One region of the Roseomonas sp. SRI_022 genome, then DNA from elsewhere that is predicted to be linked to it. Evidence: riboswitches for the same ligand, from Rfam matches in the RefSeq annotation. Region 1 holds a riboswitch; the other holds the start of a gene.

Region 1 (7,082 bases):
GCGATGGGCGGCGCGTGCGCAAGGATGCGCTGCGGGTCGAGGCCTTCGGCACGGTGGATGAGGCGAATGCCGTGCTCGGCCTGGTGCGGTTGCATGTGGGCGCCGATGCGGTCGCCGATGCGATGCTCTCGCGCATCCAGAATGAGTTGTTCGATGTCGGTGCCGATCTCTGCGTGCCGGGGGAGGCCGGGGCGCGGCTGCGGGTGTCCGACACGCAATCGCTGCGGCTCGAGGCCGAGATCGCGGAGATGAACGCCGCGCTGACGCCGCTGCGGTCCTTCGTGCTGCCGGCGGGTTGCGCGGGGGCGGCGCATGCGCATCTGGCGCGCACCGTGGTGCGACGGGCCGAACGCCTGGTGGTGGCGCTGGCGGCGGCGGAGGAGGTGAACGCCGCGGTGATCCGCTACCTCAACCGCTTGTCGGACCATCTGTTCGTGCTGTCGCGCCACCTGAACGCGGCCGCCGGTGGCGACGTGCTCTGGGTCCCTGGAGCGACGCGGTAAAGAACCGCGGTCCAGGGGGCCGTTGCCCCCTGGTGGGGTGGTCTGGAGGGGCAAAGCCCCTCCAGCAACGTCAGAACGTCCCGCGCAGCCCGGCCACCGCCGTCCGCCCCGGAATCACGAACCCATTCGCCGGCTCGTACCGCGTGTTGCCGAGGTTGCGGAATTCCACGAACCCCGCGAGCTGCTCAAGGATCGGCACCGTCGCGGTCAGGTTGAACACCGTGCCCGCGTCGTTCTTGCCGGCCGTGGTGATGGAGGTGCCATCGTCGTTGTACCGCGCGAAGGCGCCTTCCGGCGATTGGCCCGTGTAGAGGATCTCCGGCACCACCACGATGCGCTGGTTGCGCGGGCCGTCCCACGGAGTGGGGGCGGAGAAGCGCATGGTCAGGCTGGCGATGTTGCGTGGCCGGCGCGGCAGCGGCTGGTCGTTAGTGGTGTCGCGCGCTTCCTGCACGGTCCAGGCGCCGGTCAGGGAGAACCAATCCGTCGGGCGCAGCGTGATGGCGAACTCGCCGCCGCGGATGCGTGCGCTGTCCACGTTGATCAGCGTGGTGAAGGACTGGTCGTAATTGATCAGGTTGCTGATGCGGCTGTCGAAATACAGCGCGGAGATGGTTGCCCAGGACCCGATATCGGTCTCGATGCCCGCTTCCCAGGCGATGCCGTCCTCCGGGCGAAGGTTCGGGTTGCCCTGGAAGAACCCGGTGATCGTGCCAAAGCGCTGGAACAGCGAGGGCGCCTTGAAGGATGTGCCGCCGGCCGCGCGCAGGCGGGAGGAGATCTCGGGCAGCGCGAGCACCGCGCCGAGGCGCCAACTGGTGAAGCCGTCGAAACCTTCCGGCCCGTCGTAGCGGAGGCCCGCGGTCAGATCGAGCCGGTCGAACAGCCGCCCCTGGATCGAGGCGTAGCCCGCCCCGGACCGCTGCGACGCATCGACGGTGGTGCGGAAGAAGGCGGAGCCATTGGCGCTGTCCGCCGTCTCGCGTTCCCACTGGCCGCCGAACAGCATGACGACATCGGTCAGCACGCCGGCATCGGGGAAGCGCAGCGTGTTGTCCCAGGAGAAGGCCTGGCGGCTCGCGCGGTACTGGTCGTCGGCCGAGCCGAAGGGGTTCCCCGGATCGGGCAGGTTGGTGTAGCGCCGCCGGTTGGTGCTGCCCGAGAGGGTGAAGCCCGTGGTCCATGCGCCGCCGAACAGGTCGGTCGCGCTGCGGACGTAGCCGAACCAGGACTGGTCCTGCCCGGTGTAGTTCGGGTCGTCATTGGGCACGTCGTCGAGGCCGACGGTGTTCTCGCGCCCACGGACCAGTCCTTCGATGCGAGTGCGGCCGAAGACCTCGCCGGGGGTGGTCTCGCCCAGAGTCAGGCCCAGCCGGGCGGTGACGATGGCCGAGCGCAGCCCGTCGAGTTCCCCGCCGTTCTGGTAGAAGCGCGGCGCCATGGCGTTGGACCCGCGCGTGGACAGGCCCTGGCCGGTAACCTGGTAATCCACCGCACCGACCGTCCCGCCCATGCCGGCGAAGCCGCGCACGGTGTTGTTGGACCCGCCGGCGGCTTCGAAATAGGGCGCTGCGACGCGGTCGGCGGGTGCGGAGCGGGTGATGAGGTTCACCACGCCGCCGATCGCCGCGGAGCCATAGAGCGAGGAGACCGGCCCGCGCACGACCTCGATGCGTTCGATGTCGCCGAGGAGTTCATTGCCGAAGTTGAAGGCGCCGTTGGGTTCCGATGGATCGTTCACCGGCACGCCGTTCATCAGCACCAGCACCTGCCGCGAATTGGCGCCGCGGGCGAAGCCGGAGGCCTGCTGGCCGAGGCCGCCCGCCTGCAGCAGGCGGAAGCCCGGCACGGCCGCCAGCGCATCGGCCAGGGTGACGTAACCGTTCTCCTGGATGGTCTGGCGGTCGATGACAGTGACCGGGGCGGGGATGCGGTCCCGCGGCGTGGGGATGCGCGTGGCAGTGACGACCATGTCGGGCACGGCCGGGGTGGTGGAGACCTCCTGCGCCCAGGCGGGGGCGAAGGGGGTGAGGGCGATCAGGGCGAGGATCCGGTGTTTCATCCGGGGGTCCCTCCGTTGCACGGTCCGCGTTTCGCCCTGGTGCCGTGTTGGCACCGGGGCGGGCTTGCGTCGTGCTCGCATGACGGAGGCGCGCGCCGGATGGAACGCAGCCTGGGTCCGTTGCGCCGGTGCTCCCCGCCCGGCACGCGCGAGACAACTCTGCGCCGGCCGGTCTCCTGGCTCACGACGGGGCGGGGAGGGTGTCCCGCCGCCGGTCCCGCCTTCTCGCACCCGGAGGGGCACAATGGCGCGTGGGACCGGTCTCGTCGCCTACAGTTGCGGGGGCAGCCGCGCTTGGGCAGTGAGGATCACCGCATCGCGCGTTCCCGTTTCAGCCCTTCCGGGCCACCGGCGCATGGCGCGGAACCTAGGCCGCGCCGCCGCGTCGCGTCCAGCGGCCCATTGCATGCGCCGCTGGAGTCTTTGCCTGGCCTCAGGCGCCGGCGCCGGCCTTCGCCGGCTTGGCTTCGCGCCCCGCACTGTTGCGTTGGGGACGGCGGTTGGTCTGGGCGCGGTCGCGCTTTGCGCTCCTGGCCCGATACGTGGCATCGGGCCGAGCGGTCAGCGCCGACGCATCCGCGGTCTCAATAAATATAATGCAATGCCTCGAGGCCGAACCACATCAGGGCTCCGAGCACCGCGGTGGCGAACAGGTTGCCCAGCAGGGTCAGGCCCATGCCGATGCCGACCACCTTGCTGTCGTTCTCCACCACGCCGAGCGCCATGACGATGGTCCCGAAGGCCGGTGGGCCGTTGGTGCCCGGCCCGGGCAGGATCAGCATCAGCGCCGCATAGGCGGTCAGCCAGCCGACCACCTTGTCGGCGGTGGGGCCGGTGAAGGTCCCCGGGCGCGGGCGCACCCAGCGTTCGATCTTGGCGATGGCGCGGGAGACGCGGGTGGTCGAACCCGGCGCCAGCCGCAACAGGTCCGTGCGCTTGAGCGACTGGCGCGCGATGAAGCCCGGCAGCTTCGGCTTGCGGAAGCCAAGGCCCATCTGGACGCCGAGGATCAGCATCGGCGTACCGAAGACGGATGCCATGCCGGGCAGCAGGCCGGGCAGGCAGAGCATCAGGATCAGCAGGCCGAAGGCGCGGTCGCCGAAGGCCTCGGCCATCTCGCCAAGGGTGATCCGCTCGCCGCTGCATTGCGCGGCCACTTCGGCCACAAGCCGGGATATCGGCGCGCCGGGATGGGCCGCGGCCAGCCCGACTTCCACGCCATGCTCGGTCAGGAGAGCTTGTTCGTGATGTGAATCCACGCGTGATCGCATCCCTGTCGGCCGGTTCGCCAGGTCATGCCCGGCCGGCGGGGTTGGGTAGCACAGCGGGTAGGGCGACCGAAATGCCCGCACGCATGTCATTTCAGCAACCGCGCCGTCAGGCGCGGTCGCCGATGGGGCGCCGGTTGCGGCGACGCCCCGCCGCTCGCTTCAGCGGCCCTGAAACGCCGGCCTGCGCTTTTCCATGAAGGCGCGGCGGCCTTCCTGATAGTCGGCGCTGTCGAAGCAGGCTGACATGGCGGCATTGATCGCGGCCATGTCGCGATCGGCACGGTCCTGCAGCACGGCCTGCACCGTCCGCTTGTTGGCGTAGAGCGACAGCGGCGCATTGACGGCAAGCGTCGCGGTCAGCTTCGCCACCTCATCGGCCAGCGCATCGGCGGCGACGACCTTGTTGATCAGCCCGACGCGCTGGGCTTCCTGTGCGTCGAAACGTTCGCCCGTCATCAGGATCATGTGGGCATGCGCGGGGCCGACCAGGTCCACCAAGTGCCGCACCATGTCGAAGCCATAGGCGATGCCGAGCTTCGCCGCGGGGATGCCGAACTGGCTGCCTTCCGCTGCGATGCGGATGTCGCAGGACATGGCGATGCCAAGCCCGCCGCCCATGCAGAAGCCGCGGATCTCGGCGATCACAGGCTTGGGGAAGGAAGCGAGCTTCAACCGCCCCCCCGCCGTCTGCTTGCTGTATTCGCGCTGTGCGTCGGCATCGGACCGCAGCTTGTCGAACTGGCTGATGTCGGCGCCGGACACGAAGGCCTTGTCCCCCGCGCCGGTCAGCACGATGCAGCGCACCGATGCGTCGGCCTCGAAGATGTCCAGCGCCTCGCCCATGCCGGCCCACATCGTGACCGACATGGCGTTGCGCTTCTCGGGCTGGTTGAAGGTGATGCGCCCGACGCCGTCCTTGATCTCGGCGAGGATCTTCCCGTCAGCGAACTCCATCGCGCTCAGGCCTCGCCGATCACGCCGAGGCCGCGCAGGCGGGCCACGTCGTCGTCGCTGTAGCCGTGTTCCCGCAGGATCTCGGCGGAATGCTCGCCGAGCCGCGGCGGGATGCGGCGCACCTCGCTCTCATGCCCTTCGATGTTGATGGCGGTGGAGACGAGGTTCGTTTCCCCGCGCCCCGGGATGGTGATGGGCATGGCCATGCGCAGATGCTGCACCTGCGGGTCTGCGAAGACCTGGTCCACCTTGTTGATCGGCCCGCAGGGAATGCCGATCCGCTCCAGCAGGTCGATCCAATGTTCGGATGGCTTCTGCTTGAACACGTCGGTGATCGCCGCGTTCAGGCGCGCGCGGTCGGCGCTGCGGCCCTTGGCGGTCTTCCATTCCTCGACCTCGAGCCATTCGGGATGGCCGACGGCCTCGGCGAACTGCGCCCACATCTTGGGCGAGGAGGCGGCGATGTTCACCGGCTTGTCGGCGGTCTCGAAGGCACCCATCGGGATGTTCACGGGGTGGTCATTGCCGGCCTGGCCCGGCACTTCCCCGTCCATCAGGTAGCGCGCCGCCTGCAGGTCCAGCATGAAGACCATGGATTCCAGCAGGGAGGTGTGCACCCAGCGCCCCTTGCCGGTCTTCTGGCGATCCCACAGCGCCATCATCACCGCCAGCGCAAGCAGGTTGCCCGCGGTGAGGTCGACGAAGGGAATGCCTGCGCGCATTGGCCCGCGGCCCTTCTCGCCGGTGATCGTCATCATGCCGCCCATGCCCTGGGCGATCTGATCGACGCCGGCGCGCTCGGAATACGGCCCGGTCTGGCCGAAGCCCGAGATCGACGCATAGACGAGGCGCGGATTCACCGCCCGCACCTGCTCCGGCCCGATGCCGAGGCGGTGCTTCACCCGCACGCGCATGTTCTCGACCAGCACGTCCGCGGTCTTGGCCAGTTCGAAGAAGGCTTTCTTGCCCTCCTCGGTCTTCAGGTCGAGCGCGATCGACCGCTTGTTGCGGTGCAGGTTCTGGAAGTCATAGCCATCCCGCGATCCGCCGAGGCCGTCATTGAAGGACGGTGGCTCGACGCGGATCACCTCGGCCCCCCAATCCGCCAGGTGACGCACGCAGGTCGGGCCGGCACGCGCCAGCGTCAGGTCCAGCACGCGGATGCCGGCGAGCGGCAGCGTCGCCTCCTGCGCGAGCTTCGGGTCGATGTGGCTTTCCGGCATGCTTCGTCCTCCGTCCCGCCAAGACTAGGGCGGGGCGGCGGAGGTGCCTAGGGCAGGGGGCCAGCGCTACCGGATGCTGGCGAAGATCTGCTCCTCGACCTCGATCTGCGCGCGTTCCAGCGCCCGGAAGTCGCTGCGCAGCACGAGGGAGCGCACCTGGCCGGCCTCGACGACCGGCAGGTGGCGGAAGCCGCCGTCATGCATCAGGTGCAGCGCATCGATGGCGCGGTCGCGCGGACCCAGTGCCTCGACCTTCGGCGTCATCACCTCCCCCAACGTCGTCACCGCGGCGTCGCGGCCCTCGGCCAGCATGCGGCAGATCGCGTCGCGGCCTGTGAAGATGCCCAGCAAATGGCCCTGCGCATCGGTCACAAGCACCGCGGTGGCTTGGACCTCCCGCATGCGGGTGCAGGCCAGTTGCACCGTGGCTTCAGGAAGCAGGCACACGACATCGCGATGCGGCGCGACACTGATCAGCGGGCGATCCTTCATGGGCTGAAGCTCCTGCGTGGCTTCCGGGGGGCGGCACGCGGCGCGGGCAGGGGCTGCGGCGGCCGTGCCAGGGCACCACTATAGCGCGCGGGCCGGGCAGCGGTTGAGGATTTCATGACCGCGCCGCTCCCCGGGGTCGCGGAGGCCGCGTCTTGCGTGGCAGTCTCCGGGCCATCGGGAAGCAGGAGGAGCGCGAGATGATCCGCATCGCTGGAATGACCCGCCGTCATGGCCTGATCGCTGCCGGCGCGACCCTGCTCGCGGCACCCGCCCTTGCCCAGGCGCGACCGGTCGTCGTCGCCAGCAAGATCGACACCGAGGGCGGGCTGCTCGGCCAGATGATCGCGCTGCTGCTGGAAGCCGGTGGCATGCGCGTCGAGAACCGTGTGCCGCTCGGCCCGACGCGCATCGTGCGCACGGCGATCCTGGCCGGCGAGATCGACATCTATCCGGAATACACCGGCAACGGCGCCTTCTTCTTCCAGATGGAGGCCGACCCGGCCTGGAAGGATGCCCGCGCGGGGTATGAGAAGGTCCGCGAACTGGACGCGCAGCGCAACGACATCGCCTGGCTGCA
Region 2 (7,082 bases), on a different contig from region 1:
CTCGACCCTGCCCGCATCGCCGCGGTGCGGGAGGATGGCCAGGTCCGTAACCACCGGGACTGGCCGAGGCGCCCCTTCGACGCCCCTGCCCCAGCGGTCTTCGCATGACGCGCATCCATGTGGTGGCCGGAGAGGCCTCCGGCGACGTGCTCGGCGCGCGGCTGATCGCGGCCCTGCGGGCGCGGCGGCCCGATCTGGAATTCTCCGGCATCGGTGGGCCGCGCATGGCCGAACAGGGCGTGCCGAGCCTGTTCGACTATCGCGAACTCGCCCTGATGGGCCTGCTGGAGGTGCTGCCCAAGATTTTCCGGCTGAAGCGGTTGCTGGCCGATGCCGTGGCCGATGTCGCATCGCGCCGGCCGGATGTGCTGGTGACGATCGACAGCCCCGGCTTCACGCTGCGGCTGGCGGAACGCGTGAAGCCGCTCGGCGTCCCGGTGGTGCACTACGTCGCGCCGCAGGTCTGGGCCTGGCGGCCGGGGCGCGTGGCCGAACTGAAGCACAAGGTGGACCGCATCCTCTGCCTGCTGCCCTTCGAACCGATCTTCTTCGAGAATGCAGGCATTCCCGTCACCTTCGTCGGTCATCCCGTGTTGGAAAGCGGCGCGGACCGCGGCGACGCGGCGCGCTTCCGCGCGGCGCACGACCTGACGGAGGCCGATCGCCCCGTCATCGTCATGCCCGGCAGCCGGCGGATGGAAGCGTCCCGCCTGCTGCCGGTCTTCGGCGGCGCGTTGCGGCTCGCGGCGCAACGCCTGCCCAGCTTGCGCCCGGTGCTGCCCGTCGCACCCATCGTCGCCGAGGCGGTGCGCAACGCCGCCGCCGACTGGCCGGCCACGCCCATCCTGATCGAGGGCAACGACGCCAAGCACGATGCCTTCGCCGCCGTCGCGCAATCCGGCGGCGCGGGGCTGATCAAGTCCGGCACCTCCTCGCTGGAGATGGCGGTCGCCGGCATCCCGCATGTCGTCGCCTACCGGCTCAACCCGATCACCGCCGAGATCGCGCGGCGGCTGGTGAAGGTGCCGCATGCCTCGCTGGTGAACCTGCTGGCGGAACGCGAAGTCGTGCCGGAACGCATCCAGGGGCCCTGCACGCCGGAATCGCTCGCCGAGGCGCTGCTGCGCCCGATGCTCGACCCCGCCGTGGCCGCTGCGCAACGTGAAGGCTTCGCCGAGGCGCTGGCGCATCTGCGCGCGCCGGAGGGCCTGCCCTCCGAGGCTGCGGCGGTGGCCGTACTCGGCATGCTGGGTTGAAGGCTGGAGGGGCGTCGCCCCTCCAGACCACCCCACCAAAGGCCAGTGGCCTTTGGAATGCCGTCAATTGGCACAATGCGCGGGCTATGCCGCCTCCGCCCGCAGCCGGCGCGCCGCCGCGACCAGATTCGCCATGGCCGGCTTCACCTCCGCCCAGCCGCGCGTCTTGCAGCCGCAATCGGGGTTCACCCACAGCCTTTCGCGCGGCAGGTGGCGCGCGGCCTGGCGCAGCAGTGCGACCATCTCCTCGGCACCCGGCACGCGCGGGCTGTGGATGTCCCACACCCCCGGCCCGATCGCGTTGGGGTAATCGAAGTCGACAAAGGCGCGCAGCAACTCCATCCGGCTGCGCGCCGTCTCCACCGAGATCACATCCGCATCCATCGCGGCGATGGCACCGATGATGCCGTTGAACTCGGCGTAGCACATGTGGGTGTGGATCTGCGTCGCATCGCCCACGGCGCTGGCGCTGAGCCGGAAGCAGAAGGCCGCCCAGTCGAGATAGGCCGCCTGGTCGGCGCGGCGCAGCGGCAGGCCCTCGCGGAAGGCGGGCTCGTCGATCTGGATGATGGCGATGCCGGCGTCTTCCAGGTCGCGCACCTCCTCCCGCAACGCGAGTGCGATCTGCGTGCAGACCTCGCGGCGGGGAATGTCCTCTCGCACGAAGGCCCAGAACAGCATCGTCACCGGCCCGGTGAGCATGCCCTTCACCGGACGATCGGTGAGCGACTGCGCATGGCGTGCCCAGTGCAGCGTCATCGGCTCGGGGCGGGAGACATCGCCCCAGATGATCGGCGGCGCGACGCAGCGGCTGCCATAGGACTGCACCCAGCCATGCCTGGTGAAGGCGTAGCCCTGCAACTGCTCCCCGAAATACTTGACCATGTCGTTGCGCTCGAACTCGCCATGGACGAGGACATCCACGCCCTCCGCCTCCTGCCAGGCGATCGCCTCCGCGGTCAGTGCTTCCATCCGCGCGGTGTAGTCGGCGCTGCCCAGCACACCGCGCGCGTGGTCGGCGCGCGCCCTGCGGATCTCGGCGGTCTGCGGGAACGATCCGATGCTCGTCACCGGGAAGGGCGGCAGGTTCAGGCGGTGCTGCTGCGCGGCCGCACGCTGCGGATAGGCCGAGACACGCTGCGCCATGCGCGGCGTCACGGCAGCGACCGCCGCGGCGACGCCTGCGTCATGGACGCGCGGATCGGCGCGCCATTCGGCCAGGGCACGGTCGGAGTCCGCCAGCGCGGCGGCGATGACGCCCTCACCCTCATCGAGGCCACGGGCCAGTGCCGCGATCTCCGCAAGCTTCTCCTCCGCGAAGGCGAGGCGGCGCTTCAGCTTGGGATCGAGCGCATCCTCCCGTGCCAGCGTGTGCGGCACGTGAAGCAGCGAGCAGCTCGGCGCGACCAGCAATTGCCGCGTGCCGCGCCGCCCGGCGACGCCGCGCAGCGTCGCGAGCGCCGCGCGCAGATCCGTCCGCCACACATTGCGGCCATCGACGACGCCGAGCGACAGCCAGCGATCCGCCGGCAGCGCATCGAGCGCCGCGTCCAGCCCATCGCGCCCGCGCGTCAGGTCCAGATGCAGCCCATGCACCGGCAACCCGGCGGCAATCGGCAGATTGTCGCGCAGCCCGCCGAAATAGGTCGCGAGCAGCAGCCGCAGCCCCGGCGCGGCATCCGCCAAGCGCCGGAAGGCCGCCGCATAGGCCTCCGCCGCGTCGGCCGGCAGGTCCGTCACCAGGCAGGGCTCGTCGATCTGCACCCAGGATGCGCCGGCCTCCGCGATGCCGCGCAGCGCGGCCTCATAGGCCGGCAGCAGGGCGGGCAGCAGCGAGAGCGGTGCGACGCCATCCTCGGTCTTGGACAGCAGCAGGAAGGAGACGGGGCCGAGCAGCACGGGGCGCGTGCGGCAATTCCCGGCCAGACCCTCGACGACGGCCTCGGCCCAGCGGTTGTGCAGCAGGCGGAAGCGCGTGGCGGCCGACAGGCGCGGCACCAGGTAGTGGTAGTTGGTGTCGAACCACTTGGTCATCTCAAGCGCCGGGGCGTCCGGCGCGACGCCGGCCTCACGCTCCGCCGCGTTGCCACGCGCCCCGCGCGCCAGGGCGAACAGCGTCGTGAGGCTCGCCGGCCCCTGCCCGCCCCAGCCGTAGCCCTGCGGGATGGCGCCGAAGGCGAGCGCGGTTTCCAGCACATGGTCGTAGAGCGCGAAATCAGCCGAGGCGACATGGCCGATGCCCGCACCGCGCTGCGTGGCCCGCGCATTGCCACGCAGCACGGCACCGACGGCGTGCAGGCCGCCCTCATCGAGCGTGCCGGTCCAATGGGCCTCAAGCGCGGCCTTCCATTCGCGGCGTGGGCCGATGCGGGGGTAGCCGAGGGTGGCTGCGATGGTCATCGCGTGCGTCTCCGCCCCCGGTGCACCCAGCCCGGCGGCCAAAGGGTGGCGCTGCCCGCGGATGAAGGCGGGTCGGCGGCGCCGGCAGGTTTCCTGGCTTGCGGGTCGCCACCACCGGCCCGCCTTCCCGCACGGTGGACCGTGCAGTGGCCCGCAGTGGCACTGCGGAAGGGCCGGCGGCTCACCGCCGACAGTTGCTGGGGCAGCCGCCGACTGACGGGGGCGATCCCCGCATACGGCGTTCCCTCTTACGCCCGCTCGCGCAGGACCAACGCCTCATAAGGATATCTGTATGTCTTTCTGATGCAAGCGCCGAATTTGCGCTGGCGATCGGATATAATTCCTATTATGCTGTCTCATCGCTGCAGGGTCGTGTCTTCGCGCCGAATCTGGATAGCCTTTCATTCGGACGCCGGCCCGATGCGCGGGTAACATCCATTGCGACACCGCATCGCGGGACCAGGCGCGCCAGGCGGCCCGCCACCACGATGCCGCTGCAGGAGAGATCACGCATGTCCATCGTTACCAGGCGCGGCGTCGTCGCGGCGTCCACGCTTGCGGCTCCGCTGCTCGCTGCCGGTCGGGCCGGGGCGCAGCCATCCGAGATGCCAGCCGCCCACACCAGCGATGCGGCGCAGGTGCTGATGGATGCCTATATCTACGGCTACTCGCTGATCACCACCGAGGTGACGCGGGTGCAGATGTCGAACGTGCCCGAAATGCGTGGGCTGCAAGCCCCGATGGGGCAGTTCATCAATGTGCCCCGCTACCCACCGGCGGACTACCGGGGTGTCTCGGCGCCGAATGCCGACACCCTGTATTCGCTCGCCTGGCTCGACCTCGGCGCGGAACCGATGGTCTTCTCGCATCCCGACATGGGCAACCGCTTCTTTCTGTTCCCCATGTACAGCCTGTGGATGCCGGTCGTGGAATCGCCCGGCACCCGCACCACGGGCGGAAAGGCGGCGAATTTCCTGATCACCGGGCCGGGCTGGTCGGGGCAGGTGCCGGCGGGGATGACGCGGATCAGTTCGCCGACCCGCTACCTCGTCATCCTGGGGCGTACCTTCGCGGATGGCACGGACGCCGACTACGCCGCGGTCAACGCCTTGCAGGCCCAGTACAAGCTGACGCCGCTCTCGGCCTTCGGCAGCAACTACACCTTCCGTGCCCCGCCGGTGGACCCGAACCCCGGCTTCAGCATGACCGACAAGCCGCAATCGGTGATCCTCGGCTTGTCCGCCGAGGACTACTTCACCCGCATGGCGCGGCTGATGGGCGGGGCCGCTCCGCCGGCACCGGAGGATGCGCCGATGCTCGCCCGCATGGCGCAGGTCGGCATCGTGCCGGGCCAGCCCTTCGATGCGTCGAAGCTGCCCGCCGCCGCGCGCGAGAGCCTGCGCGACCTGCCGCAGCGTGCCTTGCGGGCCATCGAGGCCAATCGCGTCGCGATGGGCACGATGGTCAATGGCTGGATCATCACCAAGGGCCTCGGGCGCTATGGCACCGACTACATGAAGCGCGCGCTGGTCGCGGCCTTCGGCTGGCCGGCCAATCTCGAGGACGACGCGGTCTATCCCTACACGACCGTGGACAGCGAGGGACGGACGCTGAACGGGGCGAACCGCTACACCCTGACCTTCCCGGCGGGGCAGACGCCGCCGGTCAACGGCTTCTGGTCGATCACCATGTATGAGATCGACCAGGGCTGGTGGTTCGTGCCCAACCGGCTGAACAAGTTCACTGTCAGCCCGCGCAACAACCTCAAGGCCAATGCCGACGGTTCGACGACGCTGTATTTCCAGCGCGAATCACCCGGTGCGGAGCTGGAGAGCAACTGGCTGCCGGCCCCGGCCGGGGATTTCATCCCGATGCTGCGGATGTATTGGCCCAAGGCGGACGCACCTTCGATCCTCAACGGCACCTGGACACCGCCGCGGGTCCTGAAGGTCGGCTGAAACGCGATCGGGGGTGGCCCGCGCGCCACCCCCGATAAAGCGATAAAAGGGATAAAAACCTAAAAGCCTAAAGTGCCCGCAACCTACGCGTGCATGATGCTGCCGCCATCCTCGATCCAGTTCTGGCCGGTGATGAAGGAGGCGGCGTCCGACAGCAGGAAGCAGATCAGCGGCGCGACTTCGGCCGGCAGCGCGATGCGGCCGAGCGGGATGCGCGCCAGCGTCCGTTCGCGGAACCGTTCGGAGCGCACGGTCTCGGTCATCGGCGTCTCGACCGTGCCGAAACCGACGCTGTTCACCCGGACGCCATAGCGCGCCCATTCCAGCGCGCCGGTCATGGTGATGCCGAAGACGCCCGATTTCGCCGCGGCATAGTTCACCTGCCCAATGGAACCGCGCTTACCGGCAGTGGAGGAGATGTTGACGATCGCGCCCGGGCTGGTCTCGCCGGCGCGCGCGCGGGCGATCATGTGGCGGCCGACGGCCTGCTGCATCAGGTGCACGGCGGTCAGGTTCACCTCAAGCACCGCCTGCCATTGCGGCAGGGTCATCTTCTCGATCATCGCGGGGCGGGTGATGCCGGCATTGTTCACTAGGCCATGCACCGCGCCGAAGCGCGCCACCGCCTGATCGACGACCGAGGCGCAGAACGCTTCGTCCGACACGTCGCCCCGCACCGCCAGCGTGCGGTCCCCGCCCAGCGCGGCGGAAACATCGGCGAAGGTCTGCGGGTTGCGTTCGACCATGACAAGGTTGCCGCCGAGATCGAGCACGAGTTCGGAGATGGCCCGGCCGATCCCCTGGCCGGTGCCGGTGACGATGACGGTGCGGCCCGTCAGTTCCATCGGATTGCGCATGGTCTGTTTCCTTCCCCTCAGGTGTCGTTAAGGAAAGGGTCGCGCGGCGGCCGGGCGCTGGCAAGGGCACCCGACCGATCGGTCGGGCCCTGATCCTGTCAGGCGCCCCGCGCCGTGGCCTCTGCCGCCTTCACCAGCGTGTGCAATACCCGGTTCGCCGGTGTCGGAATGCCGAGCGCCGCGCCGCGCCGGATGACGAAGCCGTTGAGGTGGTCGATCTCGGTCGGCTTGCCCTGGGCCAGGTCCTGCGCCGTCGAAGATCGCTGCCCCGGCATGCTGGCGGCGAGACCGAGGACGCCCGCCAGGACGTCCGGGGCGACCGTCACGCCGGATGCGTTCGCCACCGCGACGCATTCGGCAACGACATCGGTCATGACCTCCTGGACGCCCTCCATGGGCAGCAGGCGGCCATAGGGAAGCTGCGTCAGTGCCGAGAGCGCATTGTAGGCGCAGTTCACGATCAGCTTCGCCCAGAGCGCATCGACCGCGTTGTCGGAGATGCGTGTCGGGATGCCGGCGGCGCTGAACTGCGCGACGATCCGTTCGCCCATCGCACAAGGGCCCATCACCAGTTCGCCGCGGCCGTGGTGCTTCACATGGCCCGGCCCGGC

What was found. Region 1 has a riboswitch for cobalamin ahead of AC2YHJ_RS25480 (TonB-dependent receptor plug domain-containing protein). Riboswitches for the same ligand answer to the same signal wherever they lie in the genome.
Region 2: another riboswitch for cobalamin. It lies ahead of metE (5-methyltetrahydropteroyltriglutamate--homocysteine S-methyltransferase); the one in region 1 lies ahead of AC2YHJ_RS25480 (TonB-dependent receptor plug domain-containing protein).

What each region holds. Positions count from the first base shown of each region.
Region 1 is NZ_JBYCZL010000038.1:36,243-43,324, reverse strand. Features, by position in the region: gene AC2YHJ_RS25485 (cob(I)yrinic acid a,c-diamide adenosyltransferase) at 1-503, shown strand, start outside; gene AC2YHJ_RS25480 (TonB-dependent receptor plug domain-containing protein) at 574-2,565, opposite strand; cobalamin riboswitch at 2,715-2,933, opposite strand; gene AC2YHJ_RS25475 (exopolysaccharide biosynthesis protein) at 3,150-3,824, opposite strand; gene AC2YHJ_RS25470 (enoyl-CoA hydratase) at 3,996-4,790, opposite strand; gene AC2YHJ_RS25465 (CaiB/BaiF CoA transferase family protein) at 4,796-6,013, opposite strand; gene AC2YHJ_RS25460 (CBS domain-containing protein) at 6,080-6,505, opposite strand; gene osmF (glycine betaine ABC transporter substrate-binding protein OsmF) at 6,703-7,082, shown strand, end outside.
Region 2 is NZ_JBYCZL010000011.1:89,884-96,965, reverse strand. Features, by position in the region: gene AC2YHJ_RS13030 (carbon-nitrogen hydrolase family protein) at 1-108, shown strand, start outside; gene lpxB (lipid-A-disaccharide synthase) at 105-1,256, shown strand; gene metE (5-methyltetrahydropteroyltriglutamate--homocysteine S-methyltransferase) at 1,341-3,656, opposite strand; cobalamin riboswitch at 3,723-3,944, opposite strand; gene AC2YHJ_RS13015 (DUF1254 domain-containing protein) at 4,169-5,614, shown strand; gene AC2YHJ_RS13010 (SDR family NAD(P)-dependent oxidoreductase) at 5,698-6,471, opposite strand; gene AC2YHJ_RS13005 (ketopantoate reductase family protein) at 6,570-7,082, opposite strand, start outside.